DNA from 4 places in the Leptolyngbya iicbica LK genome. Region 3 is predicted to be linked to each of the others. Evidence: predicted binding sites of a transcription regulator. Region 3 holds the regulator's gene; each other region holds the start of a gene.
What was found. Region 3 encodes NtcA, which controls nitrogen genes in cyanobacteria. Its sites were predicted from a motif close to TTTGTANNNNNNNNTACAAA; they were not measured.
Positions count from the first base shown of each region.

Region 1: DYY88_RS03825 (Glu/Leu/Phe/Val family dehydrogenase) is a predicted target of NtcA. The motif match lies at 6,434-6,453, and genes of this name have one in related genera.
Region 2: DYY88_RS00930 (MSMEG_0569 family flavin-dependent oxidoreductase) is a predicted target of NtcA. The motif match lies at 2,339-2,358, and genes of this name have one in related genera.
Region 4: DYY88_RS17665 (uracil-xanthine permease family protein) is a predicted target of NtcA. The motif match lies at 2,496-2,515, and genes of this name have one in related genera.

Region 1 is NZ_QVFV01000001.1:873,645-881,638, forward strand. Features, by position in the region: gene rpsB (30S ribosomal protein S2) at 259-1,047, shown strand; gene tsf (translation elongation factor Ts) at 1,107-1,766, shown strand; gene DYY88_RS03810 (hypothetical protein) at 2,032-3,159, shown strand; gene gcvH (glycine cleavage system protein GcvH) at 3,401-3,796, opposite strand; gene gcvT (glycine cleavage system aminomethyltransferase GcvT) at 3,877-4,977, opposite strand; gene DYY88_RS03825 (Glu/Leu/Phe/Val family dehydrogenase) at 5,083-6,369, opposite strand; gene DYY88_RS03830 (bifunctional diguanylate cyclase/phosphodiesterase) at 6,662-7,994, shown strand, end outside.
Region 2 is NZ_QVFV01000001.1:222,344-230,337, reverse strand. Features, by position in the region: gene DYY88_RS00945 (MSMEG_0568 family radical SAM protein) at 1-118, opposite strand, end outside; gene DYY88_RS00940 (Nit6803 family nitrilase) at 349-1,371, opposite strand; gene DYY88_RS00935 (MSMEG_0572/Sll0783 family nitrogen starvation response protein) at 1,484-1,966, opposite strand; gene DYY88_RS24815 (hypothetical protein) at 2,112-2,243, opposite strand; gene DYY88_RS00930 (MSMEG_0569 family flavin-dependent oxidoreductase) at 2,591-3,865, shown strand; gene DYY88_RS00925 (hypothetical protein) at 4,097-4,294, opposite strand; gene DYY88_RS00920 (SpoIID/LytB domain-containing protein) at 4,470-5,585, opposite strand; gene DYY88_RS00915 (transglutaminase family protein) at 5,669-7,984, opposite strand.
Region 3 is NZ_QVFV01000002.1:1,373,015-1,381,008, forward strand. Features, by position in the region: gene DYY88_RS13065 (class I SAM-dependent methyltransferase) at 1-266, shown strand, start outside; gene psbP (photosystem II reaction center PsbP) at 433-972, shown strand; gene DYY88_RS13075 (Maf family protein) at 1,012-1,611, shown strand; gene DYY88_RS13080 (flavodoxin family protein) at 1,648-2,253, opposite strand; gene DYY88_RS13085 (MoaD/ThiS family protein) at 2,431-2,706, opposite strand; gene thrC (threonine synthase) at 2,874-4,196, opposite strand; gene ntcA (global nitrogen regulator NtcA) at 4,705-5,376, shown strand; gene DYY88_RS13100 (DUF3084 family protein) at 5,425-6,837, shown strand; gene DYY88_RS13105 (PadR family transcriptional regulator) at 7,235-7,621, shown strand; gene DYY88_RS13110 (peptidylprolyl isomerase) at 7,887-7,994, opposite strand, start outside.
Region 4 is NZ_QVFV01000005.1:20,411-28,404, reverse strand. Features, by position in the region: gene DYY88_RS17680 (LysR family transcriptional regulator) at 1-250, shown strand, start outside; gene DYY88_RS17675 (hypothetical protein) at 247-441, opposite strand; gene DYY88_RS17670 (hypothetical protein) at 487-684, opposite strand; gene DYY88_RS17665 (uracil-xanthine permease family protein) at 942-2,351, opposite strand; gene DYY88_RS17660 (GntR family transcriptional regulator) at 2,770-3,462, opposite strand; gene DYY88_RS17655 (YoaK family protein) at 3,919-4,710, shown strand; gene DYY88_RS17650 (hypothetical protein) at 4,752-5,375, shown strand; gene DYY88_RS25180 (hypothetical protein) at 6,040-6,285, shown strand; gene DYY88_RS25175 (hypothetical protein) at 6,297-6,539, shown strand; gene DYY88_RS17640 (hypothetical protein) at 6,600-7,247, opposite strand.

The DNA.
Region 1 (7,994 bases), on a different contig from region 3:
TTGCTGACGCACTGACAGATGCCCTTGACCATTTTGATCACTCTGTAGGTTTCCCTATTGTGCAGCCGAATTTTCGCTCTGGGCCACTCACTTATTAACTTTGTTACGCCGACTCAAAATAATTCGTCCTGACCGCCACAGGCAGGCGCTTTCCATGTTACTTTTGTAAAGTTGTCTAAAATCGCACGCTCGACCTTTTGGGTGTCTTGAACTAAAGACTGTCGAGCGGAGGTTAAACCCGAAAGGAGTTACAAAATCATGCCTGTTGTTTCTTTACCCCAATTGTTGGAATCTGGGGTTCACTTTGGTCACCAGACCCGCCGCTGGAATCCCAAGATGTCTCAGTACATCTTTACATCTCGCAATGGGGTTCACATTATTGACCTGGTGCAAACCGCCCAACTCATGGACGAAGCGTTTGCCTATGTCCGTGACGCTGCGGCTCAAGGCCAAAAGTTTTTGTTCATCGGTACCAAGCGCCAGTCGGCTGGCATCATCGCGCAGGAAGCCACCCGCTGCGGTGCCAACTATGTCAACCAGCGATGGTTGGGAGGCATGCTGACCAACTGGGAAACCATCAAGACCCGGTGCGATCGCCTCAAAGAATTGGAAAAAATGCAGGAAACGGGTGCCCTAGCCCTCCGTCCAAAGAAAGAAGCGGCTGTGTTGCGTCGTGAACTGGAAAAGCTGCAAAAGTATCTGGGCGGTTTGAAGACGATGCGTCGTCCCCCCGATGTTGCGCTCATTATTGACACCCGTCGGGAATACAACGCCGTTCAGGAATGCAAGAAGCTGGATATTCCTATCGTGTCGTTGCTAGATACGAATTGTGATCCAGACGACGTTGATATTCCCATTCCGGCTAACGATGACGCCATTCGGTCCATTAAGCTGATTGTGGGTCGTTTAGCGGATGCGATCTACGAAGGGGCTCACGGCAGAGTCGATTCCGGTGCCATGTACGACGACTACGATGGGGCGGAAGCCGATTTTGACGATGAAGGCGATATTCCGTCTGCTGATAGTCAGGATGATTCTGAAGAATAACCTGGCGATCGCGTTACACAAATCATTGATGAAGCGACTAAGTAAGCAACGAGGGTAACATGGCTGAAATTTCGGCAAAGTTGGTGAAAGAACTGCGCGAAAAAACTGGCGCAGGCATGATGGACTGTAAAAAAGCGTTGAAAGAAACCGAAGGCGATCTAGAAAAAGCCGTTGAGTGGCTGCGCCAAAAGGGCATTTCTTCCGCCGCCAAGAAAGAAGGTCGGGTCGCCGCTGAAGGTCTCGTTCATAGCTATATCCATGTGGGTGCCCGCATTGGCGTCTTAGTGGAAGTCAACTGCGAGACTGATTTCGTGGCCAAAGGGGATGACTTCAAGAGTTTGGCTCAAGATGTCGCCATGCAGATTGCAGCCTGTCCTAACGTAGAGTACGTCAGAGTCGAAGACATTCCCCAAGAATGGATTGAGAAAGAAAAAGCCATTGAAATGGGCCGCGAAGATTTGGCTAAGAAGCCCGAGAATATTCGCGAGAAAATTGTGCAAGGTCGCATTGAAAAGCGTCTGAAAGAGCTCTCCTTAGTGGATCAACCATTCATCAAAGACCAAAATATTACAGTCGATGAGTTGGTGAAAAAGGCGGTTGCTCAGTTAGGCGAAAATATTCAAATTCGCCGCTTTGCCCGGTTCGTTCTGGGTGAAGGTATCGAGAAAGAAGAGGTCGATTTTGCGGCTGAAGTCGCGGCTCAGACGGGTGGTAAGTAACACCAGCGAGTGTTTTAGTTCAATAACTGCGAGCCAGGTGAGTCATTTATGATTTACCTGGCTTGTTGTTCAGTATTGCTATATCGGCCCTTAGTGCAAACTAGCGCGTGACTCATGGTCGAACGCAGATGCTTCAGCGCATTAGTCAATCCAACATCCACTTACTCTTGGAAGTTACATTGAAAGCTGAAATTGTATCCACCTCAAGATGTGAACAACGACCTTAATTCAGTTGTCCACATCTGCTGCTACTGTGTTTAATCTTATGGCCAGAAGCCTTGACCAAATTGCGACAGACCTCGCCAAATTAGACGCCTCAACTCAAGCGCTCGATCAAACGCTGCAAACGGTTTATCAAAGCTATTTGGGCATCATCGGACAAGCCGTCAAACGGCAGCTCATTTTGGCCGCTTATCACCTCTGCACGCAGGCGTATCCAGAAGAATTTATTGAGCTCACAGTGGCGCAGCGGGAAAAGCTGCAAACTGGTTTGCGTCAGCTCGCAGCTCAAGGACAAACTCAAATCACGCAACTGGGCCAAGTCAGCAACCTTACTGATTTAGCCGCGCAACTCGAAGAGGCAGTTGTCGCGAAATACGAAGCCTTGGGCTCAAACAGCGATGATGACGATCATCCTCCGGCGACATCCGATGATTCCTCGCTGTTGACTGACGTTTCCTCCCCACCGGAGACGTCAACGGTGGAATCTGCGGATTCATCGTCGTCTATGGCTCAAGAGGCACTGTCTACCGAGGCTGACTCAACGGCAGATGCAGCGACAGAAAAGGCGAAACAGGCCAATTTCGATACGGCCTCTGAGGAAGCAGCTGTGATTTTGCAGCGGCTGAGTACACAACTCTCGCTCTTTTCAATTCTGGAAGCAGAACCGCTCACCCCGGTTAGCCTCGCCAAACGGCATGTGCTGTTGGAGCGCCATCTACGAGCGATTTTACGCACCCTGTCGAGCTTGGCCAATCATTTGCTGAAGCAGGCCAATGTTTTGCCCGATTTACCAGACATGGTGATTGCGGCGGCAACCGAAGCAGAGGGTGATAGTTCAGGGCCGAGTCAGCCCAATTTAGTCAGTGTGCTGATTGAAATGGCCGATCGCCGGAGCGACCTGTCAGACGATGAGGATGACGTCATCGAGGAAGACGACGCTTTTGATGAGGATGACGATGAACCAGAACATGAGATGACGCATCTGGTAGCGATTAATCTACGCTTAGCGGATGTTGAGTTTGCGGATGCCCAAGCGGCATTATGGCGCGGACGTTTGCAAGAAACGCTGCATAAGCTCAAACGTCTGGGTCGGCGGTATCGGACCTTGCGGCAGGAACAAGCACGGGCAGAAGCCGAACATGCTTGGCGAGCCATCTGGTTTGAGGACTGAGGCGATCGCACGATTGCGGCACTAACCAAAAGTCTGCCTATCTGCTTGGGAGCGATCGCGAGCAAGATACCGACCCTCAACCATTAACCACAGATGGATTAGCTAAGGAATTGGAATTAAATTAAGTTTGAACAGCCGTCTCGGCTGTTCAAGAGCAGGCAAGATGACTGCCCGACAAAACTTGGATTTTATAAAATCCTGATTCCTAAGCAGCGGCTCAGTGACCCAAACGTCTTCTAATCTAGCCGCCTTCTACCTGATCGCGATACTCATCAGCCGACATCGCATCGTCCAAATCATCTAAATTTTCGGCTTTGATTTTAATCAGCCAGGCATCACCGTAGGGATCATCCACAATCTGTTCTGGGGAGTCCACGATCGCCTCATTCCGTTCCAGCACATCGCCATTAACGGGGGACTTCAAATCTTCCACCGCTTTCACGGACTCCACAGTGCCAAAGGTTTCGCCCTTTTCAACGGTATCGCCCACTTCGGGCAATTCCAAAAAGACAATGTCACCCAATTGATCGAGGGCAAATGCAGAAATCCCGATCGTCACGATCGCCTCATCTTCATCAACCCGGGCATATTCGTGGGTGTCCAGGTATTTCAAATCATCGGGAAACTCAAGGGCCATGACCGTTCTCTCTTGTAATCACGCGCTGTTGCCAGTGTCGCACGCCTGCTAGCGTATTTATCCATGCAAGTTGTGTCAACTCATGAAGCTTTGCGTTTATAAAAAGGTTTTTTCACCACCTGGGCGGGATGCGTCTTGCCGCGAATTTCGACCCCGATGGATTGCCCCACTTTTGCCAAATTAGCGGGTACGTACGCCAGGGCGATGGGGTAGCCCAAGGAAGGCGACAGGGTGCCGCTCGTGACAGTGCCGACGGTCTTTTCCTCATGGATAACGGGATAATCGTGCCGGGCGATATTGCGCCCTGCCATCTGGAGCCCGACTAACCGCCGAGGCACACCGTCAGCGCTTTGCTGTTCGAGTACAGAACGACCGATAAATTTACCAGCCCCGTCCAGGTGAACCAGCCATTTCAGTCCCGCTTCGAGGGGGGTGGTGTCGTCGGTGATGTCTTGACCGTATAGGGCCATCGCGGCTTCGAGGCGCAGGGTGTCGCGCGCGCCCAAGCCGCAGGGGGTAACGCCATTTTCCAGCAGTGTTTGCCAGAGGGCTTGCCCCCCGTCAGGACTCATCATGATTTCAAAGCCGTCTTCGCCCGTGTAGCCCGTGCGGGCCAGAAACGCGGGTTGGCCTAATACCGTCCCTTCAAGGTGTCCGAAGCGCCCCACTTTATCGAGGTCTTCGGTAGTGAGGCGCTGCAACTGAGTCACAGCTTCTGGCCCTTGCACGGCGATGAGGGCGCGATCGCGCGAAACATCCTCAAACGCAATGTCCGACGGCAGATGCTCAGTCATCCAGGTTTTGTCTTTGTCGGTGGTGGCCGCATTGACGATCACAGCGACGCGCTCGGTGCCGTCAGTCTCGGTGCCCTGATAGTAGATGATTAGGTCGTCAATGATGCCCGCTTGAGGATTGAGCAGCACGGTGTACTGGGCTTCCCCTAGCGTTAGACGGCTGAGGTCTGACGGCACGAGGGTTTGCAAGGCCGCTAGCACCCCGGATCCGCGCAAAAAGAACTTGCCCATGTGAGAAATGTCGAACATGCCCGCCGCTGTGCGCACAGCCTGGTGCTCTTGCTTAATGCCGCTGTATTGCACCGGCATTTCCCACCCAGCAAACTCAGTGAAGCGGGCTTTGAGGTCAGCCGAGAGGTCGTAAAGGGGGGTACGCAAAGAGGTCATGGGCGATGGAGGAATAGGGCGATCGCTCTTGATTGTAAAGGCTATTGAGAACCCCAGCTTCTCGAAGAAGCCGGGGTTCTGAGAGAAGTCGGGGTTCTGACAACGCTAGCTGATGTAGTAGTCGCGGGTGCCGCGAGCGCTATGGGCTTCCTCCAACCGTTCCAAAGCGTGGACGTAGGCGGCGGTGCGGAGGGGAATGGCGAGGTTTTGGGCAATGCGCCAGATTTTCTCCCCTTCTTCGATCATCTTGGTTTTGAGCCGATCGCTCACTTCGGCCTCAGTCCAATACAGACCGCTACGATTTTGCACCCACTCGTAATAGCTGACGATGACGCCTCCGGCATTCACCAAAATATCGGGGAAGACGTACACGCCTTTATCTTCCAGAATGCGATCGCCCTCGGAAGTGATCGGCCCGTTCGCGACCTCAAAAATGTATTGCGCTTGAATCTGGGCAGCATTGTCAGCGGTGATCTGATTTTCCAGCGCGGCAGGAATCAGGACGTCCACATCGAGCGTCAGCAGTTCTTCATTGGTGAGGGTATCGTGGCCATCCACCAAATTACAGACGGTGCCCTCGCAGTAAACCGCTTTGAGGCTGCGGGTCGAGGCTTTGAACTGTTGCAGACTGGGGATGTCGAGGCCGCGATCGCAATATACGCCGCCGCGCGAATCACTCACCGCCACCACTTTGTACCCCGCGTCAAATAGCAGCCGCGCAATGACACTACCGGCATTGCCAAAGCCCTGCACCGCGACCGTCGTCTCGGCGGGCACGCGGTCAAACTTCGGCAACATCGCCTGCAACACGTAAAACGCTCCCGTGCCCGTAGCGCGATCGCGTCCTTGACTGCCGCCCATCCCCAAGGGCTTGCCCGTAATCACCGCCGGGCATAACTGGCGGCGAATGATGCTGTACTGATCCATCATCCAACCCATGATCATCGGGTTGGTGTAAACATCCGGCGCAGGAATATCGATATCCGGGCCAATAAAGTCGGCGATCGCGTCCACATAGCCCCGACTCAGCCGTTCCAGCTCAAACTTCGACAACTCTTTGGGGTTCAGCGTGATGCCGCCCTTAGCGCCGCCAAAGGGCAAGTTCACCGCCGCACACTTAAACGTCATCCAAAACGCCAGCGACTGCACCTCATCCATACTGACGTTGGGGTGAAAGCGTATGCCTCCCTTAGTGGGTCCCCGAGTGTCGTCATAACGGACCCGATAGCCCTCAAACACGCGCAGCGAGCCGTCATCCATCCGCACGGGAATGGAGACTTTAAGACTCGCTTTGGGAAATTGCAGGCGCTCACTCGCATCTTCAGAAATTTGCACATGTTTAAGCGCCCGAGCCAGCCGCCGATTTGCATCCGACAATAATGAAGCTGTCATGACACCTCGTTTAACCGCCGCCGACTCCTATGGGCAACGATTTAGGCGTCGTCCTACGGCTTAGTTAGTATTGATTGTTACTAACCATTGTCGAGGGTGGAGTCAATCCGGTTGGATTTGTTCAGCTGAATTGTTACTGGAATCCATAAAACTTAAAGGGTATGACCTTCGCATCTGCCGCAGTTCTACAATTTGGGCATACTAACTCGTAGCCTCCCATCTCCCAATTATACCTGCCAGCCTAGACTCCCTATCCGTGGTGCTTAGATGGCCGAGGTAATCTACCAGCCCCATGTCTAATCGCGATCGCGAGTCTCAACCAGTTGATGAACTCTCTTGGCTATCTATGGGAAAGTCACCCTTTTCCTTACCTTTAAGCCTGACCTTTTCCCGTGAGCATCTCAGTCAACTATTAGATGATTTACCCGTTGCAGGGCTACTGATTGATCCGCACGGTCAGCTTTTGGCCACCAATCAATCGGCTTGCGATTTATTTGAGATGAGCTCACCCGAGCTGCTGGAGCGATCGCTCACCCAATTATTGGTCACTCCCGAAAATCCAGAGCATGGGGTTTTGACGTTTCCCATTCAGGCCTCATGTTACGGCCTTGTGAACCTCCAAAATGAGCATCAACAATCGCGATCTCTGTCTTTTTCAGTGATCGCCCATGTGGGAGAAAATATTCATTTATTAATGCTGCAAGCAAGTCAACCAGACTACTTTCAGGGATTACAACTAGCCGCCGCGATCGCTCCCACTCTCCAGCCTGAAAAAACTTGTTATACCCTCGCTGACACCGCCGCACAACTGCACTTACAAAGTGTCGCACTCAGCGCCTGTGCTGACGCTATTGTCATTACCGATCGCCATGGGCAAATTGAATGGGCCAATCCCGCCTTTACCCAACTCACGGGTTACAGCCTGGACGAAGTCATCGGCTATGACCCGCGTGACTTGGTTAACTCCGGACAACAAGATCAAGCGTTTTTTCGCCAACTCTGGCAAACCATTCTCGCCGGCGAAGTGTGGCGCGGCGAAATCATTAACCGCCGCAAAGATCAGAGCCACTATGTCGAAGAGATGACCATTACGCCGGTATATAACCAGGCCGCCGAAATCACCCATTTCATCGCGATTAAACAAGACATCACTGAGCGCAAAATTGCTGAGCAGCGCCAGCAAGAATTGACGACCCAAGTCAACCAATACGCCCAAACGTTAGAGCAAATTAATCAAGCGTTGCGCCTGAGCGAGCAACGCTATCGCCACGTGATCGACACCCAAACCGAGCTACTTTGTCGATTGACCCCAGATGGCACGCTGACCTTTGTAAATGAGGCATTTTGCCGCTTTTTTCAACGCTCGTCTGCGGATCTGATTGGCAGCAGTTTTATTGACCTGGTGCCACCCGAACATCAGGCGCAGGTGCGGCAACAAATTGGTGAATTGCAACACCTATCAAGCGATCGCCCCATCGTGACTCATGAACACACGGTTGTCGGGGCCGATGGCCAAATCGCCTGGCACCAGTGGATTAACCGCGCCTTTTTTGATGATGACGGTCAGCTTACCGAGATTCAGGCCAGCGGTCGCGATATTACGGACTATAAGCAGGCTGAGCAAG
Region 2 (7,994 bases), on a different contig from region 3:
TCACGGCTTTGTGATCCGACGGTCCTGCCCCGCCCTTGCGGCCAGCGGCTCCCACTGCCGGGTCGACCATCTTCAGACCGTGGGTTTGCAATTCGGTGATGAGTCGTTGCTTGTTCATGATTCTTCAGATGACGAGTAGCAGAGTCTAAATTGAGCGAGCCGGAAGCCACGCAGCAGTAGTGGCTAACGGGGAAGGGGGGCAGCGGGAGCCACCGGCACAGAGGCGTTGGAGTGATTTTGCGGAACCAGGGGAATCATTTTGCGGGGCGAGCCCGCCGCTGGTCGGGATTGATTAATCATCCCCCGATCCCGGCTAAACCATGGCCCTGCACCTCTGCGGGGGACGGATTAATCGGAGGGAGTGGGTTCTGGAGTGGGGGGTACGGCATCTGACGGGGTGGCGTCTGCTTCTACCGCAGGCAGTTGAGGCACGGGGGCGCCCTGAGCCTGCATCACGGCCCAGGCTTGCTGATTGAGCTGTAACTTAAGCAGATCGGGGCGGGCATAGTGGCCGACCGAATCCATCATGCGCTTGCGTTTCACAATCAGGGAAAAGTCGAGATCGGCGATCGCCATCCCCTCGCCTTCCACCACCGGGTCACAGAGATGCGCCCCTTCTGGACTAATGATGGCGGTATAGCAGCCGCCACTTAGCGCCTTATGGAGCTGTTCGTTGGGCGTAATCTGAGTCTTTTGTTCCGCAGTGAGCCAACCTGTCGCGTTCACCACAAAGCAGCCAGATTCCAGCGCGTGATGCCGCATCGTGACTTCCATCTGTTCAGCAAAAATGGAGCCCACCATGGAACCGGGGAACTGCCCACAGTGAATCTGCTCGTGCTGCGCCATGAGGCTGTATCGCGCCAGGGGATTGTAGTGCTCCCAACAGGCTAGGGCACCCACCCGACCAACGGCAGTATCCAGCACGGCGAGTCCGGCTCCATCGCCCTGGCCCCACACCATGCGCTCATGGTACGTCGGTGTAATTTTGCGACGCTTATGGATTAGAGTACCGTCGGCATCAAAGATGAGTTGGGTGTTGTACAGCGAGCCTTCGTCGCGCTCATTTACGCCGAGCACCACCACCATTTCATAAGAGCGGGCCGCACGACTCACCGCATCCACGACAGGACCGGGCACCGTCACCGCCTGCTCATACAGCAACATGTGGGCTTTGCCCATGAGCACCGGGGGCTCCACAAAGGAAAAATAGGGATAGTAGGGAATGAACGTTTCCGGAAAAACGATGAGCTGCACCCCTTCTTTGGCGGCAGCAGCGATCGCCTCTAGCACTTTTGCCGTCGTGCCATCGCGACTGTAGAGGACAGGACTAATCTGCACGGCGGCAGCACGAACTGTTTTGGCGTCATTCATCGGTATCAGGAGAGCCAGCGGACAACAGGGGGAAACACACAGGATCTATCGTAATGCGGCTGGTCTTTGATGCGGCCTGATCAGGCGACCAAAGACCAGCCGCCGCGATCGCTTACATGGTCCAAGTATCGAGAATAAAGGCGCCCTCTTTGCGATGAACCAGCACAATGTCAAGCACATCCAGCGGGTTGATGGGGCGAATGCCAGGAATCAAAGACGGTTCGCCGTGACCGTAGAGCGCTTGCAGGGCAAAGCGACAGGCATAGACTTTACCGCCTTCTTCCATCACTTTGACCAGCTGGTTATTCATCGCCATGTGACCGGGAAACGCTTCATCCCCCAGCTTTGGAAAGCCGCGCTGGACTCCCAACGTCACCCCGGGGCCATAGAGCAACACAGAAGTGTCAAACCCTTTGCGAATCAAGCGGGTCGCCTGCAACAAATTCACCAAACCGATCGAGCCTTCAAAAGCCACCGTGTGAAACGTAACCAGGGCCTTCTCGCCAGGTTCTGCCTGGACATCGGGAAAGACTTTCTCTTCGTAATCAACAAAAAAGTCGCCAGCCTTATGGGCAGGGGTCGTCACTTCAGGCATGGATTCAATTCCTAAAAAAAACTTCGAGGGATTGCAGTTATCTCAACGGCAATAAACTGCACCGTAAAGGTCTCTTTTCCTAATGCATGTATCGAGATTTACAAAAGCTTGAGGATTGGCGTTAAAGACAGCGGGTCTGTAGATTTCACCAGGCATTGGCGCGATCGCGGCGGATCAACCTGTCTAAAGTGATAGGTGGGCGATCGCTGCTTTGGGGCTGCTCAGCCATGCGCTCACGTTGGAAATGCCTTGCCTGGAGAGCGATCGCGCGTCCCATCATCAGGTTCCTGTGGGCCTCGCTACCCGGTTAGATAACTGACCACAGACATCTTTTCACCATAAGACCCTAACGGTATCGACAGAGCGTTAAGTTCTGTAGCGAGCACTACACGCACCATGATTTTTCCCCATTACGGTGAATTTAACAGAACTTAGGTCCTGTTCAGTTTTTCTCACGAATGCTGACAAGTCGTGCCAACGGTTTGTTTGTAAATAGTTTGTTGGCCAGTGATCGGTTCGCCTTCAGGGTGGCTGGAACTGTAATCAATGGTTCGCTGGTTTTGAATCGGCAGTCTTGGTTTTTTAGTCCGTTAACTTAGTCATTTTGGGGTCTGGTTATTAAGTATGAAAACCCACTATTCCGTACTCATTGTTGGGGGTGGTCAGGCGGGGCTCTCAGTGAGCTATTACCTCAAGCAGCGGAATCTTGATCACCTGATTTTTGAGAAACATCAGGTGGCCCATTCTTGGCAAGACAAACGGTGGGATTCATTTTGTCTGGTCACCCCCAACTGGCAATGTCAGCTACCGGGCTTTCCCTACCAGGGCGACGACCCCCACGGCTTTATGGTCAAGTCGGAAATCGTTGAATACGTTCGGGCTTATGCCAAAAGCTTTGACGCTCCCGTGAAAGAGGGGGTGGCAGTGACGCGAGTGCAGCAATTGGGCGATCGCTTTGGGGTGAGCACCTCCCTGGGCGAGTTCACCGCTGATCAGGTGGTCATCGCGGCGGGGGGGTATCACAAACCCCGCATTCCCCGTTTGGCAGAGCGACTGCCCCGGTCGATTCACCAAATCCATTCTTCGCAGTATCGCAACCCCGATCAGCTACCTGAGGGCGACGTCATGGTGGTCGGCACCGGACAATCCGGTTGCCAAATTGCGGAAGATTTGCACCTGGCCGGGCGACGAGTGCACCTCTGTGTAGGCAGTGCGCCGCGATCGCCCCGTCGCTATCGTGGCAAAGATGTCGTGGACTGGCTCGATCAAATGGGCTATTACGATATGCCGATCGACGAGCATCCGCAGAAGGAGACCGTGCGCCATCGCACCAATCATTACCTCACTGGGCGAGATGGCGGTCGCGAGATTGACCTGCGGCAGTTCGCCACTGAAGGCATGCAGCTCTACGGACGTTTGCAGGATATTGATGGCGATCGCCTCTACTTCAAGCCCGACTTGAAGCAAAACTTAGATGGGGCTGATGCCGTTGCCGAAAGCATCAAAAAAACGGTGGATCGGTTCATCGAGCAGCAGCAACTCGATATTCCTCCCGAAGCGCCGTACTGTCCCATTTGGGAACCACAAAAAGATCCCACAGATGTGGCGATCGCCGATGCCAACATCCGCTCAGTAATCTGGTCTACGGGCTATCACACCAACTTCCGCTGGATTGAGGTGCCCGTGTTTGATGGCCAGGGCTATCCTTGCCATGATCGTGGCGTCACTGCCGTTAAAGGCATGTACTTTATCGGTTTACCCTGGCTGTATACCTGGGGGTCAGGGCGGTTTTCTGGGGTCGCCCGCGATGCTCAATATATTGCCGATCATTTGCTGACCAAGCGCAAGTACCAATCGCCCCTCTTGGAGCGCATTAACGAAATGGCGATCGGGTCTTAGGAGAACGCCAGGAATAACAATACCGATCGGTTGTGCATGATGCGGCACTAAGAGCGTTGCGCTGAAATAACCTTTTTAGATCAGCTGAGAAACAGTAGGGGTTGGGCATTGCCCAACCCCTACAGAGATCTTTTTAGGCTACCGGCTTAATCGATAGGCCGGAACACCTGATTTGTAGTGCTGCCTGACTTAGCCGTAACAGGTTAATGGGGGCGATCGCCAACGCCAAGCTTACGCTTCGTACTGTCTTTCGATGAATGAGCGACCCGCCATCAATGCGGCACTGCTGGTCGAGTATTCATAACCGTCATTCAATACGTCCAGCGCCGAGTTGATCAGCCAACATTGATACCCGTGCTGGCGGTTATGACTGACACCAATGATCCATCCCGGCAAGGCCGACAGCTGTACAAATTGAGTATTGTCCATAGCTTTTATAGATTATTAAACTAATCTTAAGCTAAAGGTGCCCAGATGGTTGCCTTTAAAGCTCAGTGAAGCTATGTCATGTAGTTGCGTTGCCGTCCTGGTTAATGGAAAGAACCGCAGACGGTGAGGGTAGCCAAGCGACAAAAAACACGGGTAATGCAGGATCTGTTGTCGACTACTGCTCCACCACGAGGCGCGACAGGCTGGTGCCGGGATAGTACACGCCCAAAATTTGGTCGTAGCTGTAGCCGTTGACGGCGTGGTCTTTGGCCCCGTGTTGGCTCATCCCCTGACCACCGTGGGCCTCTTGCACAATTTGATCAGACGCGGCATACAGAGACTCGACAATACCACCGTTGTAGCTGATGAACTCACCCGCCGTTTCAGCCACCGCGCGTTGGGTGTTGGCGGTTTCCAGGTTGATGCCTTTGTAAGCCTGGAACCGCTGGGTGTTGTCGAGATCCCAATAATCGCTAGCAGGACGCACGTGGTGGGTTAGGGCGTAAGAGCGAGCCGCGACCGCTTGAGCTTTGAGAGCTTCGAGGGGCCAGTGGTGGTACATTTCGCTGCCGACCACGCTGGAGAGATAGTCGCCTAAACGGACAAAGTTCACGGCCATCAACTGGCCGCCATCGTTGTAGAGCAGTACTCGCCCTTTGAACCAACCATTTTTGACAAAGACGAAGCCGCCGGACTCGGCCTCTAGCCACACGGCTCCCCCCAGTTGGCAACCCCCAAAGCTGATGCCCGAAGCGGTTGGAGACGCGGTCAAGCTGGTTTGGGCGGCGATGTCGCAGTGGGCGGACCCGTCGGTAGTGATGACCCACCCTTGGGAACTTGAGCCGACGGTTAGGGATGAGACATCGCGGGCGATCGCAACCCGCATTTCTAAAACGTTATCAATCACATCGCCCGTAATGGCGACGGATTGCACTTGCGGCGCCTCGGGCTGTGACTGGGCAGTGGCCGATGCGGCGCTGGCGGTGGAATTACCGGCGGTCTGGTCAGCGGATGAGGGGGGAGGCGCAGCTGGGTTGGCGATCGCGGTGTGTCGTTGCGATCGCTGAATGCGGTACAAATCGACCACAGCCTGCCGCACCGCCCCGGTCGTGCGCCATAAGCTTTCTTCAACCGGGGTGGCAGTGCTGCCGACAGTGGGCATCGCCTTGAATATCAACGCGCCAGATAACAAGGCCCCGCTGGCAAAGGTCAGCCGCCGCAGGGGAAATTTAGGGTCGCGATGACACAATCGCTGAATTCGCTGCCACTCTTGGTGAAACTGCAACGCCATGGCTGCCTACTTATGATTACAAATGGAATTTATAAACACCCTGTATTCTGGCTTAATTTAACCGCAATGTGAAAAACTGGCGACTACTCGGTTCGCAAATGCACCAATCGCAGGTCCAGGGTCATAGGGGCTTCGGGGTGAACCACTAGCGGGGGTAGGGGCTCGGGCACTGGACCATCCGTCACGGGCACAAACCTTTGCTGGAAGCGCGATCGCGCGACTTCGAGGGAAGGGGGCAGCGTCTCTGCATCAACGGGGTCGGTGTGATAAATCATGCCGCCGAGGTGCTGCGATTTCCAAGTATCAATCACGTCAAATCGCAGGGGCACGTGGGGCGTTAAGGCCGCATGATCGGTATCGAGGGGCGATCGCGCTCGAAAGCGCACGGCTCCAACGTAGTCGCCCGCTACCCCTGTGGAACGTAGGGGCACCCGATGACCGTTACATAAAATGGCGTACCGTTTCGCGAGGGCGCCGACTGCGGGGGCATCGCCGACCGCCCCGGTGAGAAAGAGTTGCACCCGCTCCATTGAGTTATCCACCGGGCGCGAGGTCCCCCCGCCTCCGGCATCGCCAATCACCGGCCATGGTTCCAGGGCGGTGCGGAGTTCCAGCACCTGTGCCGGGTTGTCGCGTAACGCAATCTTGCCGTTTTGCGGGAATCGACGCAGCAAAAACGGCGTAAACCAGTCCAGCTCAAAAGGCAGACCTGCGGTTTTTAGCTCCTTCAGCACGATTTGAAAATCTTGAATTAAATAGTGGGGCAGCAGCCAGCGATCGCGCAGCTCTGGTCCCCAGCGCTTGAGCGGTTGGGTAAACGGCTGTTGCCAAAAGCGGGCGATTAAGGCCCGAATCAGCAACATTTGCAGCAGCCGCAGACCCGTGTAGGGGGGCATTTCGAACCCGCGAAATTCCAGCAGCCCGAGTTGGGCAGCGGGATTATAGGTGGGGTACAGCTTATCGATGCAGAGGGCGGTGCGGTGGGTGTTGCCGGTCACATCTTGCAAGAGGGGACTGAGTAATCGATCCACCACTTCAGGGGCGATCGCTTTGCCCGGCATCAAGGCCAGAAAGGCCAGTTCCAGTTCGTACAGGCTGTCGTGGCGGGCTTCGTCAATGCGGGGCGACTGGCTGGTGGGGCCGATGTATTGCCCCGCGAAGACATAGGACAGGCTGGGGTGATGCTGCCAGTAGGTAATCAAGCTGCGCAGCAAATCTGGTCGTTGGAGGAGGGGACTGGTCGCGGGCGTTTTGCCGCCAATGGTGATGTGCGAACCGCCGCCCGTGCCCAGCAACTGACCGTCACGACCATATTTTTCGCAAGCGAGGCCGCAGGCGATCGCCTCCTCATCCAATGCGTGGTGTAACTGCACCAGCTCGGGCCAGGTGGCAACCGGGTGAATGTTAACTTCCAACACTCCCGGGTCTGGCGTGAGTTTAAACCCCTCAATGCCTTGATTAATGGGGGGACCATAGCCGCTCAACTGCACGGGCTGATCCAGCACTTCTGCCGTGGCCTCAATCGCGGTAATCACGTCGGCAAAGCTGCGGCCTGTGGCGATCGGCGGCAAAAACACCTGCACGATGCCGTTTTCTACAGAGACGACCAAAGCGAGGCGAATACTATCCGCCGGGGCAAGGGAGGAGACCGCTTCAGGGCGAATAGGGGCACTATCAAAGGCGGGTTGCGCCTCGGTCAAAAGCTGCTCGGTATCGGTGAGTTCGGTCAAGGGCAGCCGCAGCCCGACGGGGCCATCCCCCGGCACCAACACCATGCCTTGGTCAAAGCCCGTCCAGCGGCAGCTTTGCCAGAGGGGGGTGCCATTCACTTCCGTGGTCAGCAACGGCAGTACAAAGCCAGCAGGTACAGTTTCTTCGATTTCGTAGGCGGGCATGATCGCCGCGTGGGGAATCGCGAGACAGGTAGCCAATTCGTAGATAAAGCTTTTGGCGGCCGCCCAAGTTTGGGGCTTCCCCGAGGGGGCAGCGGTGGCGAGCAGGTCGGCGTTGCCCCACAACGGTTGGCCATCCAGTCGCCAAAAACATCCCAAAGCCCAGCGCGGATAGGGTTCGCCAGGATATAGTTTGCCGATGCCGTAATGTCGTAGGCCGCCAACCGGGTTTAAGCGCTGTGCCAAACGCAGTAATAGGGCCTCGGCGAGCTGCCGTTTTTCGGTGCCCAGGGCTTCGTAGCGCCATTGCAAATCAGTGCGATCGCGGGCCGAAACGTAGGTCGGCTCACCCCCCATCGTCAGCCCAATTTGGGCGGCGTGCAACCGTTGGTCAATTTGGCGACCCAGGGCGTCAATCGCAGTCCACTGAGCTTTGGTAAACGGCTGAATAGTCACAGGCTTCGTGCTTAAGCAATCGGCGGGAGGGGTGAATCGAAATGATGTCAGAGCTATCCTA
Region 3 (7,994 bases):
TTGAGTATCCCCGAGAAATGATGGAGCATCTGTGGACCGCACTGCGTCCCGGTGGGCAAGTCGTACTGGCCGAATATCGCGCCGAAAATCCACTGGTCATGATCAAACGCTTGCACAAAATGAGCGAAGCTCAGGTAAAACGCGAGTTGACCGCTATTGGATTTGAATGGTTGAAGACGGAAGAATCACTGCCCCAACAGCACTTGTTGTTCTTTTCGAAACCGATGGCTGCTGAATCCACCACTGCCCCAGCGCCAACGACATAATGTTTGCTCTCAGGGCTAGGGCACCGTCAGCTTAACCAGATAATGCCGCCATTGCTTGAGCCATCCCTGGGGGGATTTGAGGCCAAGCAATTCGAGTTTCACCTTAATATTCCTTCCATGAGGTGAGAAGATAGTGTTTGGCGATCGCACGTATTGAGTAAGACCTATGTTGAAACGACTCACAGCTTTACTGTTGGTAGTGACGGCCCTCGTCCTACAGGGCTGTGTCAGCGCTGGAGCGGGGTTGCAAGCCTACACCGACACGTATGACGGGTATCGGTTTCTTTATCCCTCCGGTTGGACTGAAGTCAAAGTCTCCGGCAACGCCGATGTCGTTTTCCACGACATTGTGAATGAAACCGAAAACATCAGCGTCGTCATTAGCGACGTGCCCGAAGGCCAGACCCTGCAAGATTTGGGCACCCCGACCGAAGTCGGCTATAAGCTTTCCAAAAGCCTGAATGCCATGGCAGGCGAAGAGCGAGAAGTAGAACTGGCAAACGCGATTGAACTCGATCGCGACGGCGTCACCTATTACATCTTGGAATATATCGCCGATCTGCCTTCGGGGATTCGCCATAACCTCGCCAGCGTAGTCGTCCGTCGGGGCAAGCTCTTTACTTACAACGCCTCGACTATCGAAGGCCGCTGGGACAAGGTGGCAGACTTATTAAAGCAGTCTGTGGCTTCGTTTTCGGTGGATTAATTAACGGCGGTTCTGGCGATTTATGCAGCGAGTTTACTGATGGAAGACTTGCAGTTTGTGCTGGCCTCGGCATCCCCGGCGCGCCGAAAGTTGCTAACCGATGCGGGCATTTCCGTCTATACCTGCCCCAGCAACTTTGATGAAGACCAGGTCCAAATTAATGAGCCAGGGGAATTAGTCTGCACCCTGGCCCAGAGCAAGGCGCAGCTAGTCGCACCGCAGTTCAAGCGGGCGCTGGTGTTGGGGTGTGACTCGGTGCTGGCGTTTAACGGCCAGATTTATGGCAAACCGGACAGTCCTGCCGACGCGATCGCTCGCTGGCAAGCCATGCGCGGCAACGTGGGTGAACTGTACACTGGCCACGCCCTGATCGATACCGTGCAGCAAACAGCGATCGTGCGCTGCCGGGTGACCCAGGTTTACTTCGCGGTGGTGAGCAATCGTCAAATTGCCGATTATGTCGCTACTGGGGAACCGCTGGGTTGTGCCGGAGCCTTTGCGATCGACGGCAAGGGGAGCTGTTTCATCGAAAAGCTCGACGGCTGCCACACAAACGTCATTGGCCTGAGTATGCCGCTATTACGAGAACTCATTCACGAGCTGGGCTACGACATCACGGATTTTTGGTCAGCGAGTTGAGCGATCGCCCGCTAAACTTCACCCTCAATCTCAGATTTATGCTGCGGCCAGGCGCTGACCCAATTTTTGCGCTTGTCGTTGCAGGCGCGGCGACAATTGCGCGTTTTGGGGATCAATCATGCCAATCCACACGGTACCGATGGGCTTAGCGCCCAGCAGTTGCGCGACTTGTCGTAGCGTCTTCGTCACATGGGTGAGCCGCCGCGCCAACCAACCCGGTGCCGCACTCGAAGACACCAGTACTGCCTGTTTCGTCATCTGAGACTGGCGTAACGTGGGCGCTTTTTGGCCCCAAGGCCAATAGCCATAACAGACGCAGCGTTCGACAAAGCGTTGGGTCAGGGCGTTAATGCCGCCAAAATTGACTGGGGCTCCCAATACGAAAGCATCAGCAGTCTCCAACTCATCCAAAATGGTGGCCATGTCATCAGCCAATACACAGGTGCCCCGTTGTGGCCCCGGTTGCTGCAAACAGACGCGGCAATTGGTGCAAAACTCGATGTGCTGATCTTGCAGGTAAATCTTATGGGTTTCAGCGCCAGCCGCTTCAGCAGCGGCCAAAATTGCGCTCACAGCGGTGTCGATGGTGCCATGTTTGCGGTAACTGCCGACAATGCCGATGATGCGAGGGGTTGTCGTCATGATGGGAGTCCTCCTGATCGAAATGGAGCCGGGCAGAAGCATCGCTGCCACAACGCAAAAAGGTGCAGAGACTCAGGCTCACATCTCTACACCTTCATTATGAGTCGCGATCCAGAGCGCGATCGCAACCGCAGACAAACCGTAGCAATCAGCCCTGGCATCAGGACAGCGACGCGCCTAGCCCCCAGCGACAGCGGGGACAATGCTGACCTCATCACCATCACTCAGGGCCGTGTCTTTGCCATCTAAGAACCGGATATCTTCGCTGTTGACGTAGAAATTCACAAAGCGACGCAGTTCGCCCTGGTCGTCGCAGAGGCGGGCCTTGATCCCGGGAAAGTGGGAATCCAGGGTATCCATCAAGGACGCGATATTGGCGGCGTCACACTCGACCGTCGCTTCGTTATTGGTGAATTTTTGCAGGGGAGTGGGAATCAGAACTTTGATGGCCATAGCTACTCGAAAATCAAAAGGTCAAAAATTTAGGGGTTAGGCGATCGCTCGCCTAAATGTTGTCCGATAAAACAGCCTACCCCTGTTTGTGTCAACAAAGGCAGGCTGCGACTACGCGAGAGTGAGTTTTCACGGGAAAGATTCCAGAAAACTCAAAGAAAACGCTGTTAGACGGAGGTTTGTTGCCAGTCCAAACGCTCCAGGGTGCGAGCCCGCTCCAGTGCTCGCTCAAAGCTGTCCAGCTTGGGCTCAATGGTCAACGGCTCACCAATATAACCCTGCACGGCTTCCTGGGTTTTCAGCCCGTTGCCCGTGATATAAGCCACAGTGGTTTCGTCGGGATCAATCTTGCCCGCTTCCACCAGCTTCTTGAGCACGGCGATCGTGGTGCCGCCCGCGGTCTCGGTAAAGATGCCTTCGGTTTCCGCCAGGAGCTTAATGCCGTCAATGATTTCAGCATCAGTGACATCTTCGATGTTGCCGTTGGTCTTGCGGGCAATATCCAGGGCGTAGATACCGTCAGCGGGGTTGCCAATCGCAATCGACTTGGCAATGGTGTTGGGCTTCACCGGAGTCACAAAATCCCGTCCCTCTTTGAAGGCTTGGGAAATGGGCGAGCAGCCTTCCGCCTGCGCCCCACTAAAGCGCACGTCTTTGGCATCCACCAGACCCGTTTTCACAAACTCTTGGAAGCCCTTGTAGATCTTGGTAAACAGGGAACCCGAGGCCAACGGCGCAACAATGTGGTCAGGCAGTTGCCAGCCGAGTTGCTCCACAACTTCATAGCCCAGGGTTTTCGACCCTTCGGAGTAGTAGGGACGCAGGTTAATGTTCACAAATCCCCAACCCTGAGTATTCGCGACCTCAGAGCAGAGGCGGTTGACCTGGTCGTAGTTGCCTTTCACCGCCATCACGGTGGGGTTGTAAATCAACGTACCGAGGACTTTACCGGCTTCCAAATCAGCGGGGATGAAGACGCAGCAGTCGAGTCCAGCATGGGCCGCGATCGCTGCTGTGGAGTTCGCCAGGTTACCCGTGCTTGCACAAGAGACGGTAGAGAAGCCCAGTTCACGGGCACGGCTGAGGGCGATCGACACCACCCGATCCTTAAAACTCAAGGTCGGCATGTTGACCGCGTCGTTTTTAATGTAGAGAGACCTCAACCCTAAACGCCGCGCGAGGCGATCGGCTTTGAGTAGGGGAGTCATCCCCGTACCGACATCGATGGGATTGTCGGAGGCCACCGGCAAAAAATCTTTGTAGCGCCAAATTGATTTCGGCCCCGCTTCAATACTGGCGCGACTCACCCGCTGACGAATCAGGTCGTAGTCGTAAACCACCTCTAAGGGACCAAAGCAAACATCTTCGCAAACGTGCTTGGCACCGAGTTCATAGGTTTCGCCACACTCTCGACAGCGCAGTGCCGAAAAAGTTGCGCCTAAGGCAGCGCCGGTCGATAAAGTTTTGGGCTGTTCAATGGCCTGGGTCATCGTTTTCTGTGCTCTCTCGCGGAATGAATTGGTAGCAGCTGCAGCAACAGGACTGTTTCAACTGAACTTCGCGGATAGTATCACGGCTAAAAAACACGGGTCAAACATACCCGACCATTTTTGTCGGGATTTGAAATGAATCAATGAAACAATTGCTGGAGAAGACTTTGAAGGCTTTGTCCGGCAGCGATCGCCATCCGAGCCCAAAACCATGTTCAGGAAAAAATTGACACCTTTGCTACAAAAAATCCAGTGAGCTCAAAGCCGCGATCGCGCCCTTTGCCCTGCCACTCCTAAGATTTTCGGCAGTTTTGTCGACTCCAAGTATCGTTAGATACAAAAGGTCTTCTCATAAGTCGCATTAATAGACGGTTAATGCATTGCGGTTTGCATTTCTTAAAGGCCCAAAGACCACGCAATGATGTCTCAATTGATAGGCGTTTTCGTGGATTTCAGTAAGATGTGGCTATCGTGATGTTTGGTTCCAGCAGACAAAAGTGGACTCAAGATGATAGCAGCGCAGGACAAGCCCTTAGCCAATGCGTTTCGCCAACTCGCAGGCGGCGCGTTTCCGCCAGTCGTGGAAACCTACGAGCGCGGCAAGACAATCTTTTTTCCCGGTGATCCCGCGGAGCGCGTCTATTTTTTGATGAAAGGGGCGGTGAAGCTCTCGCGAGTTTACGAAATCGGCGAAGAAATCACGGTCGCTTTGCTGCGAGAGAATAGCGTCTTCGGGGTGCTATCCCTGATTACGGGTGAGCGGTCTGATCGCTTTTACCATGCGGTAGCGTTCACGCCAGTCGAGTTGTTGTCTTTACCGATTGATCAAGTGCAGCCCGCGCTCGCCGAAAATCCGGAACTCGCCATGGTAATGCTGAAAGGGTTGTCATCGCGCATTTTGCAGACCGAGATGATGATCGAAACCTTAGCTCATCGCGATATGGGCTCTCGGTTAGTCAGTTTTCTCCTGATTTTGTGCCGCGACTTTGGCATTCCTAGTTCCGATGGCATCACCATTGACCTGAAATTATCGCACCAGGCGATCGCTGAGGCGATCGGGTCTACCCGAGTCACCGTCACTCGCTTGCTAGGCGATCTCCGCCAAGAAGGCATGATTGCCATCCATAAAAAGAAGATTACCGTGCATGACCCGGTGAATCTCAGTCAGCAGTTCACCTGATTGGAAAGCGTTGCAGTAGAGTGGTCATGAATCGCAGGTAACGGGCGCATGGCCACAGGCTACGTTCTAGTATTAGCAGTCTTGATTCTAGGCGGCGTAATTGCCACGCTAGGCGATCGCATTGGCATGCGCGTTGGCAAGGCGCGGTTGAGCCTATTTAACCTGCGCCCGCGCCAGACGGCGACTGTGGTCAGTATTTTGACGGGCGGCGTCATTTCCGCCTCGACCTTGGCTTTGCTCTTTGGTGTGAGTCAGCAACTCCGCACCGGGGTCTTTGAGCTAGAGCGCATTCAAGAGGACCTCTTGCAGGCTGAGGCAGAACTAGGCGAAGCAGAAACCGCCAAGGCCGACATTGAGTCTGCTCTCACCGATGCCCGCGCCGAACAAACAGCGGCCCAGCAGGAACTCGCCAAAATTAATCGGTCCTTGCAACAGGCGGTCGAGCAGCAACAAACAACCCAGAGCGAACTCCAGCAGTCGCGATCGCGATTATCATCGCTCCAATCGGAACTGGGAGAGGTTTCCCAGCAATCGGCTCAACTCCAAAATGAAATTCAGCGGTTACAGACCGAGCGGGCCGACCTATTGCAGCAGCAGGCCACAGTCCAAGAGCGCATTGCCGAGCGCGATCGCCTCATTGCCGAACGTGACCAAGACATTGCCCAGCGCGAAGCCCGCCTTCGAGAACTGCAAAGTCAACAGGCCGAACTACAAGAAAATGTTGCATTGTTGGAACAACAATATCAGGGCCTTTTTCGGGGCAGCGTCGCCGTCGGTCGCAACGAACCTCTCGTCTCAGTGCTGTTAAGAGTCAACGACGAAGTAGAAGCTCGCCGCGCCGTTGATCAACTGTTGCGGCAGGCCAACCGCTCCGCCATCGAAGAAATTGCCCCAGGCATCGATCGCGATGATCCGGTCTTGCTGATTCCCACCCAAGACGTTGATCGCCTTGTGCAGCGCATCAGCGATGGCCAGTCTTATGTGGTGCGGGTGCTTTCGTCGGCTAACTATATTATTGGCGAGCCTTGCGTCGTTGCTGATGGTGGCCCTTGCGTCCAGGTCTTTATCGACGCCGCAGTGAATGAACTCATCTACGAACCGGGACAGCGCCTCGCGATGGTCAGTGTTGATCCCCGGAATTTGACCAATCAAGAGTTAGTCGAAAAGCTAAACCTACTAATTGCGTCACTCCAATTTCGTGCCCGTCAAGACGGCATTGTGGGCGATACCTTGCAGGTCGCCGACGGACGGACAGATGCCTTGATCGCCTTTTTGCAAGAAATGCGGAATCTGGATACGCCGATCGACATTCAAGCGATCGCGTCAGCCCCGATTCCAACAGTCGGCCCGTTACAAGTCGAATTATTTGCCGTTCGCAATGGCCAGGTGCTGCTACGCACCGATGACTTACCCCGTGAAGCCCCTTCAGAGACCAGTTCCAGCGATCCCCGCCGCCGTTAGCAGCTCCTCAATCAAGCCATTTCAAGCAGCTGACAAGATTATTTTTCCATCAAGGAAATTTAAGAATGTCTACAAGATTTGCGGATAGTAACTATCTGCGCCCTGATTTAGCTTTCTATATTATTCAGTGCTTAAAATTGGTCTACGACATCAAAAGCGTCTTAAGACCAAGCTTGGGATCGCCATATCAGCGTTAGCGGGATCACGGTAGTCAACATTGGGATTCACTATCTCCAGCCCGCCATTTAGCTTGAGCGATATAAGCAGTTTGATGATGGCCGAGATGTTGGCAACGACTTATTCTCGGCAAAGCGACCATGATTTTTGCTGATGAGGTTACTGCAAACCCTAACTGATCAACCCATAAGGCCAGTTCACAAGCGTAAGGAGAAATCCGATGAAATTTGAAGATATTTATCAGTTTTTTGAGGATCCACCACCGATATACCTTAACAAGGAACTGGCTGTTTGCTATGTCTTGGCAGTGCTCTTGCAGCAAGATTCCTACGGGACGGAACTGATTCAGAAACTCGCCAAGGATTATTCTGACTATCGACTATCCGATACCGTTCTCTACAGTGCCTTAAAATTCCTCGAAGATCAGTCCGCCATTGACGGTTACTGGAAAAAAGTTGAGGGCCGGGGCCGTCCCCGGCGGATGTATCGGCTGAATCCGGATTGGCGGATGCAAGCCGAAGAACTCGCGGATTTGTGGATTAACTACATGCGCGATCGCGTTTCCCAAACCAAGGTTATGCCAGAGCCAGCCTATTCCGGTCGTTAAGGGCTACCCCCGAGTTTGAAACCATAATCCCCATGCTGATAAACCTCAGCATGGGGATTATGGTATGGACCTGTAGCGCCGCAATATCGTGAGGGCCAAAGGTCTCAGGAAGGGGCATTTGATCTGTCAGACCTGGATCTCGACTGTTCACTATCAGCCCCGGTATTTAGCTAGACGACCTCAACGCAACGCGTACCTTCGCGCGTTGTCAGCCCCGCATGAACAACCGACACCTGCCTTCAAAAGCAGAGCGCATTTAGGCTATTCAAGCTTCGATTTTGACCGAGATAATCTTGTCGCCCTGGCGAATCGCATTCACCACATCCATATCCTCAGTTTTGCCAAATACGGTGTGTACGCCATCTAGGTGGGG
Region 4 (7,994 bases), on a different contig from region 3:
CTTAGTGGCCCAGGGATTAGGGGGCACGATTTTGCCTCGACTGTCAGCAGAGCCGATTCCGCCAACGGTACAGGTATATTCTCTGCCGACACCGTTAATGCGCACCATCGGCGTTGCGGTCTTAGCCGATGCCCTGCTGACACCAGCGGTCTATGCTTTGCTGGATATTTTGCGATCTCAATTTACTCCACCAGCCGCGATCTCGCCCGAAACCCCGCTTCCTCAGATCGGGCTACCAGACAGCGATTAGTTATACAACGACTTGGCTTCAGACATTGCCACCAATTGGGCGACCGTCCACCCGGCTCTGGACGGAGCTTGCCGGGTGTCAGTCCCCATAACGCCTGCTCCATAAGCTTCTTCCAGGGCTCTGCCTAAATTCAATCGGCGAGCAGCATCGGTCAGATTGCGATGAGATGCGTGATTGCTAGTCGGTTTCATTTGATTAACTCCTTTTTTAAACGCAGCGAAAACAAATTGCGATCTTTAAGCGAGAGTGGTGCTCGACCGGGCACTAGACAGCAGCAACAGTTGATCGAGTGTCCAGTTCTGCTGAGGAACCCGCAGATAGTCAGCCGTCACCGTGCCAAAGCCGTAGGTATCGGCTAGAGTGCGGCCCAAAAATAGGCTATGGGCCAGTTGCACAAAGCCTACTGGGGAAAGGTTACTGGTCGTGACTTGCATCGTATCTACCGCCTGAGATGAATCGTTTTCCTTCGATACATCTACGATAGACAATCTTAAAAAGGATTACCAAAACTAGGTTTCAGCGATTCCATTAAACTTACTCATGGAATAAAACCGGGGAGCCGTTATGGGCGATCGCGCTCACTCAACCGCTAGTTGGGACTCTCCTCAAATCAGCCACACAAAAAAGCTCCAGGTGATGTGTAAACCTGAAGCTATCGTGAGCTATCCGATGTGTCGATGAACGAGAGGCCCTAAATGCGGCGACCCGGTAGCACCATATTCAGCACCAGTGCCGTTAAACCGCCTGTACTGATACCCGATGAAAAGATGCTTTTCACTAAAGGCGGCATCTGTTCCAAAATGTCGGGCACAACGCTGACGCCTAGTCCTAAGCCCAAAGAAGTCGCCAAAATAATCGAGGCCCGTTTGTCTAAATTGACCGACGACAAAATTTTGATGCCAGCGACCGCCACCGAGCCAAACATAATGATGGTGGCCCCGCCTAAGACCGGCTGCGGAATGGTCTGAAACACACCGGCCACAATTGGGACAATGCCGAGGATCACGAAAATACCGGCAATAAATAGCCCCACATAGCGGCTGCCAACCCCCGTTAACTGAATTACCCCGTTGTTTTGGCTGAAAGTGGTGTTGGGAAACGTGTTGAAAACTGCTGCGATCGCCGAGTTAACCCCATCGCCCAAAATACCGCCTTTAATCCGCTTCATATACTTTGGCCCGGTGATTGGCTGCCCCGTCAACAGCGACGTTGCCGTCAAGTCACCAGTCGACTCAATGGTGGTGATGAGGTACAGAAAGATGAACGGAATGAACGCCGAAAAGTTGAATCCAAACCCATATTTGAAGGGAATTGGAACATTAATTCCACCCAAATTGGCGAGGTTGCTGAAATTCACCAACCCCATCGGAATCGCGATGATGTAGCCCACAACTAGCGCGATCGCAACCGACGACATGCGCAAAAATGCACCACCGACGTTGTTTAGAATCACAATGATGGCCAATACCAACAGCGACAGTCCCAGGTAGGCAGGGCTGCCAAAGGTGCCCGCTTCGCGCGCGGCAAAGCCCCCACCCATACTGGTAAGACCAACATTAACTAACGTCAAACCAATGAGTGTAACGACAATGCCGGTGACTAGTGGCGTGATGATTTTGCTGGCAAACTGAATAAATCGGCTGAGAATCATCTCCACAAATGACCCCAGAAAGCACAGCCCAAAAATGGTACCGAGTGCAGACTGCGGCGTACCACCGGCCCCCGTCACCGCCACACCCGCTGCAATAATCGGGCCAATAAAGGCAAAGCTCGTACCCTGAATGCTGAGCAAACCAGACCCGATAGGGCCAATCTTCTTAGCCTGAATGAACGTAGCGACGCCAGAGACAAATAGCGACATGCTGACGAGATAAGCCCCATCAGCAGGATCCAACCCTAGCGCCCCAGAAATAATCAGAGCAGGTGTGATAATACCGACAAAACAGGCAAAAACGTGTTGCACCGCAGCGAATAGCGTTTCCCGCAGGGGAGGACGATCTTCTAGCCCGTAAATCAAATCAACTCCAGTGGGAGCGCTTTCCAGAGATGTATCCTCTTCGGACAACATCATCTGGTCTGGAGCGGCTTCGGGATTAGTCATAAGCCAAACTTTTCCAAAATCTAAATTTAAGGTGCGTAGCTAACAACAAATGTGGCTCAACGCCCACGATGGCCTGAGGCTAAACAACCACTCTCACGCAGACAAATTCCACCAAAACAAAGTCAATAAGAATCTCTGAAAGTGTTTTTAGCTAAGGCGACCAAGATTGTATACAAACTAAAATAAAGTCCTTAGCGAATCGGTATTTAACGTTACACATTCTCAATTTACTAACAAAGAAGCAATGCATTGAGATATCCGCGATCGACATCTAAATGCAAAACACTAAAACCTAAGTAACTCTCTCAAATCTCCAAATTAATTAAGAATTGTCTCGCATTTCACGTAGCCCAGAGTTGTGTGACTCCTTTTTAAAACCTGGGGAGCAAACCGATTGAGGGATGACATATCGTTAACGTCAGATAATCTTGAGACTGTTTAAAGCAACGTTAGACTGTAATCCCTGGAGTTCTTGAACAACGCGTGCCTTACTCGCCACTAAGTGGTCACGCATGGCGATCGAAGCCGCTGAAGCATCTCGCTCCAAAATTGCTTCAACTACTCGCTCGTGCTCGGCCCAAATCTCTAACGCGGCTGGATTGTGATGGGTGACACGGCTACCTAGAAGTGACATTTTGTTCAAAATTTGGCTGAGCAGTTGAGTCAGCCAGGGATTACCTGAACTTTCTGCAATCAGGCAATGAAAGCTGCGATCAATCTGTAAGCGGTTTTCTAATTCCGCCGCTGACGCTTCAGCTTGAGGGAGATTAGAGAACTGTGCCTCTAGCAAACAGCGCTGCAATTCATCCAACTGCTGCGGGGTCGCGTTTTCGCAGGCCCCCATGGCCGCCACTTGCTCTAACCCCAGGCGACAGTCGTATAGATGAATGGCATCTGCCACTGTAATCACCGCCACTCGAATGCCGCCACGCGGATCAGCATCGATCAACCCTTCCTGCTGCAGCTGGCGAACAGCTTCCCGAATGGGAGTGCGACTCACCGCAAAGCGATCGGCTAACCCTTGTTCGATCAAATTTTCCCCAGGGGAGAGTTGGCCGGACAAAATCTCTTGCCGCAGTGCCCAATAAATCTTGCTAAAAAGCTTGCCCATAAAATCTGTCGCAAAAGTCAGCGGCATATAACATTGTAAAGTAGAAAATCTGAATTCACAGTGCTAATTCAATGTATACAATTGGTATGCATTGACATTAATGGAGCTAAGAATGCTGCTCAGCCTTGGGAAATGTTCGGTGCCTGTGAGGGAGTTTGCAGCTTAATTTGTAGTTTTAGGTACAGATTTCACTGGATTAGTTGAGATTAGATTCATATAGATATGGCTATGCCGCTGTTCTAGCCAATCAGGGCAAGAAAGGTATGTTAATCGCATTTGCATGGCTGAATGTTGAATTTTGATTAACATTCAACTGCTCGACTTTTTGGTAAACACCGCTTTTTAGTTAGTAGCTTAAATACAAATGCAACTGTCTGGCAGATCGAGTTAGCTCGATAACCGTGGCCCTGCACCCGCTGTCATCGCAGCCCCAAGATTGATAGGAGAACTGAATTTTTGACTGGCGAAATGACGTCAATTTCAAAGCCCCACAGGATCTTTAGCATCAGTGGTTATCTGGTGGGCGATCGCCCTGCAGGATTTTTGCTGAGTTTAGTCGCTGGCTTCATCGATACGTCAGCTTTCATTATCCTATTTGGCATTTTTACGGCTCACGTCACCGGAAACATTGCTCTGGCAGGCGCTTCCTTCGTCGATCAAGAAGAAGAATCGACCCTCACGCGCCTGTTGATGATTCCTGTATTTATGTTGTCAGTCGCTTTAACTTCACTATTAGCTAGGTTTGCTCGTCGTCGCCAATGGCCAGTCTTTGCCGTATTGCTCACGGCAGAAGCAGTTGCCCTTACGATTTTTCTAATTATCAGCGCCACCCTTACACCTGCTTTGATTCTAGATGTTCAGGAAGAATACATCTTTCCTATCGGCATGTCGGGGGTTGTGGCTATGGCCATTCAGAATACGTTGATGAAGGAGGCACGAGTATTCAAAAGCTATATTCCGACTACCGTTATGACGGGAAATACGACCCAGCTGACCATCGATTTAGTACAGCTTATCGGAGCTAAATTTGACTCCGGAGAAGTGGCTAAACAGGAGGCTGCCGAGTCTTGGGAGCGCATTAGTCGCTATCTTCCAGTAATTATTGGTTTTGCTATAGGTGGGGTAGCCGCTGCATTTTTAATCTTTGTCTCAGAGTCATGGTGGACACTGGTTTTTCCAACCATCATCATCTCAGTATTAGCGATCGCGGCTTATGTTCACCACTATACTCAGCCGTCAGCGTCGTAAAACAGTTTTTTGCCATTGCGTGAAAGGGTAAACCAAACACCATGAAACTCAACCGCTTTTTAGTCTCAATTTTGTCTGGCTTATTGATCCTAAGTGCTGCGTTCGGAGCGCTTAGTCCAGTTCATGCCAGTAGCATTGCTCCGATGAGTACGACTTTGGGATTTAGCTTGTTTGGCCATTCATCGTCAGTCAATGAGACGCAAAGCTTAAAGCAGCTCAAATCAGATGTCATACCTCAGCTTGTGGAAATCTTGACGCCCCTGCAGCAGGAAATGTTTGAGGCCAATATGTTGGAAGGCGAGAGCTTTCGTAAGACTTTTCGATCGCTCATGTTAACGCCTGAACAGAAGCGAGAAATCAAGTCCGTGATCAACACAATCCCTCAAAGAGACGCCTTTTCAACCCTGTCAGCGATGGAGAAGAAAGAGCTTTTTCTGAAGAAGAAAGAGGTTTTTATGCCCTCTTCCGAAGAAATCATTGACAAAATTGAGTCCAAGATTCCCGAAGGGGCATCAGTTCCCGAAGCCGTCAAGGACAAGATCAAAACCGGCGTTGAAATGAGAGATAAATTCATGCCCTCGTCAGAAGAGATTATGGACAAGATCAAAGCCGGAATGGAACAAGCAGAAGCGGAAATGGAGAACATCACAGGGAGCGATGACTAATATCGTCCTGCAGAAGTTTGCCCATTCCTTCATCCGCTTCTGAATTATCTTGCTTTAGCCAAGGATTTTCTATTTGATTCTCCCTGGCTGTTCTGTCAAATCTAGCAGGCGAGGTCTAATCGGCATCCAGAAATAGCGATTGCTCTCAAACATTTGCCCACGCACTTTTCTGATCACCAGAGCTTGAGTCTGAGAGCGAGAGTCATTCAAATTATGAGGTCATCGCGTGTCAAGTACAGCAAAAAATCATCCAGACAGCCATGTTTTTTACAGCAGTTTGGTGGTTGAGCATATAGTTCCCAACTCAGCGATAGCTGCATTTGACCGTTGGCAATGGGAGTTACAGAGATTAGCGAGTCGCCAACCTGGCTTCATCCGATTAGATCAATGTCCTTCGTTAGTCTGTGAAAATGATGTTGTCAAGCGATACACTATTATCCATTTTGACTCCCCTGAAAATTTACAAGACTGGGTCGATTCCAAAGAGCGCAAGCACTTAACTGAGCAAGGGCAAAAAGTATTTCGGGCTTATCGATTTAAGTCTTTTACTACAGGTCTAGAAGGATGGTTTTCTCGGCGAGCATCTAGTGGTGAGAAAAGTCATCTCGGCCCACCCGTGTGGAAACAGATTTTAGCCGTCGTGCTGGGACTGTATCCCTTAATCATGCTAAGACTGGCATTCTGGCCGGAGTCATTTTTGAGCAACTGGTCCCCTGCGGCAGTGACACTTTTGGCAACTTTAGCAACTTCGTCTTTGCTCTCAATTGGTGTCATGCCGTTCATTACGCGAATGATGAGTTTTTGGCTTTATCCAGCCTATCGTCAATCGACCTTCTCGGTCGATTTAACGGGTTTAGGTATCATCTGCGCTGGATTACTCACCATGATGTTGGTGTTTCAAGAGGTTTGAAGGTTTTGTTGATGGATATGATCGCCCAAGCTATTGATGCGCAAACGGTTACTCTCACAGGAGAGATCGCAATTGTTCTATTAATTTCCCGGTTAATGTTCCGGCTGTTGAATAAAGAAGCAAAGACGATTTTAGCGATCGTCGCGATCGTGCTCTTGTTGCAGTTTGTGTTTAATATTAGCCCTCGACAACTCTGGTTAGAAATCAGCCATTTACCCGAGGAGATCGTTCACTTATTTCAACAAATAGTCTAAAAAAATGTGGCCTGTAATCCAAGCCACATCCTCAAGTCTATTTATCAAAGCTTTGCAAACCTAGCTATCAAACCCATCAATCGCCAAATCCACAGCCTGGATTGACTGGGTCAACGCAGTTGCATGCTCATTGAAAGTAGCCGTTGCCGAGGGATCAGCCGCATCTAAACCGGCAACATCTGCCGCAAGCTGATCGACAACAGTTGAAACTTCTGCGATCGCCTGATCAAGCGCATCCATTTTAGCGCCAACTTGCTCGTCAATCAGAGCTTGAACTACTTCAGGGGCCGACTCTAACTGAGCCTTAAATCCGGCAGTAGTTTCTTGCAAAGTTGAGAAAGCATCAACCGCTGATTGAAACGCCCCCTCTGGAATCATTAACGTAGGTGTTGTTGCCTCTTCCCCTGCCTTCTGAGCCGATTTTTCAGCCTTGCTAATTTGTTTAGAGAGGCTTTTTACTGCCGTCTTAAAGGGATCGTAAGCTGTATCAAAAGAGCTCTCCAAAATATCGCCGTAGTCATCCAAGATAGACTCAACAAACTCTTGAGCCGCTTCGTTGATTGCTAAATTTAACGCTTCAGGAGTAGCAACCTTACTAGAAGCCAACGCACGTGAAGGATTACCTAACAATCCAAGTCCAAGCACTAACACACTAATCAACGCCACGCGGACAAGTTGTTTGGAAAATTGAGACTTAATTTTCAGCACAAAAACCTCCGAAAGGTGAAAACATAACTCAAACCTAAGTTGCCTAGTCATCTGTCAACCTGAAAGTTGTGGTTCAGCTGTAATTGGATTCAAAGCAATAGAGACCAACAATTGATAAAGCCTTGTTGAATCTCTGCAAGAATCCTCAACCTAGACAATTTAGAATTAACCCAGCAGTAGGACTAAATCAACAGTGACAATAAACCTCATCTAGAGTCAAAACCGAGTTTTGGTATTGGACCTTACCTCAGCACTAGCAGCATCACTCCTAGATCCTTATAAGAAACCGGGCCAGATGAATTTTGGCACCTTTCTTTAGATGGGAAAGAGTATATGAACACACCTCGTGCGTACCAAACCTGAGTCATCAATCCAGATTTCAGGGATAGGACGACTATACAGTAAATTCCTCCCACTGAATGCCGTCGATTTCAGACTAACAAATCTCTTGATTTAGCTCGGTCATCGTAACATCTGACTCGAAAACTCTCTTACATCTTTATAATGTCATTGCCTTGCCAGTGAAACATCTCCATGCAATGACATTATTGCAGACGATATTGTTATTGTATACATTGTTTGTTGCCACCTTAGAAAAGGTACATAAGCTATATTGATTCGACAATAAATTCTTGAATCAGCAGGCGTTTTAGCGCTTTGATGCCGAATGTGGATGGGCTGTGTGTTAGGTTCAGTTCATACCTGACCTAAGTGACCGATTACTCTAGTTTCCTTATCCGCGATCGC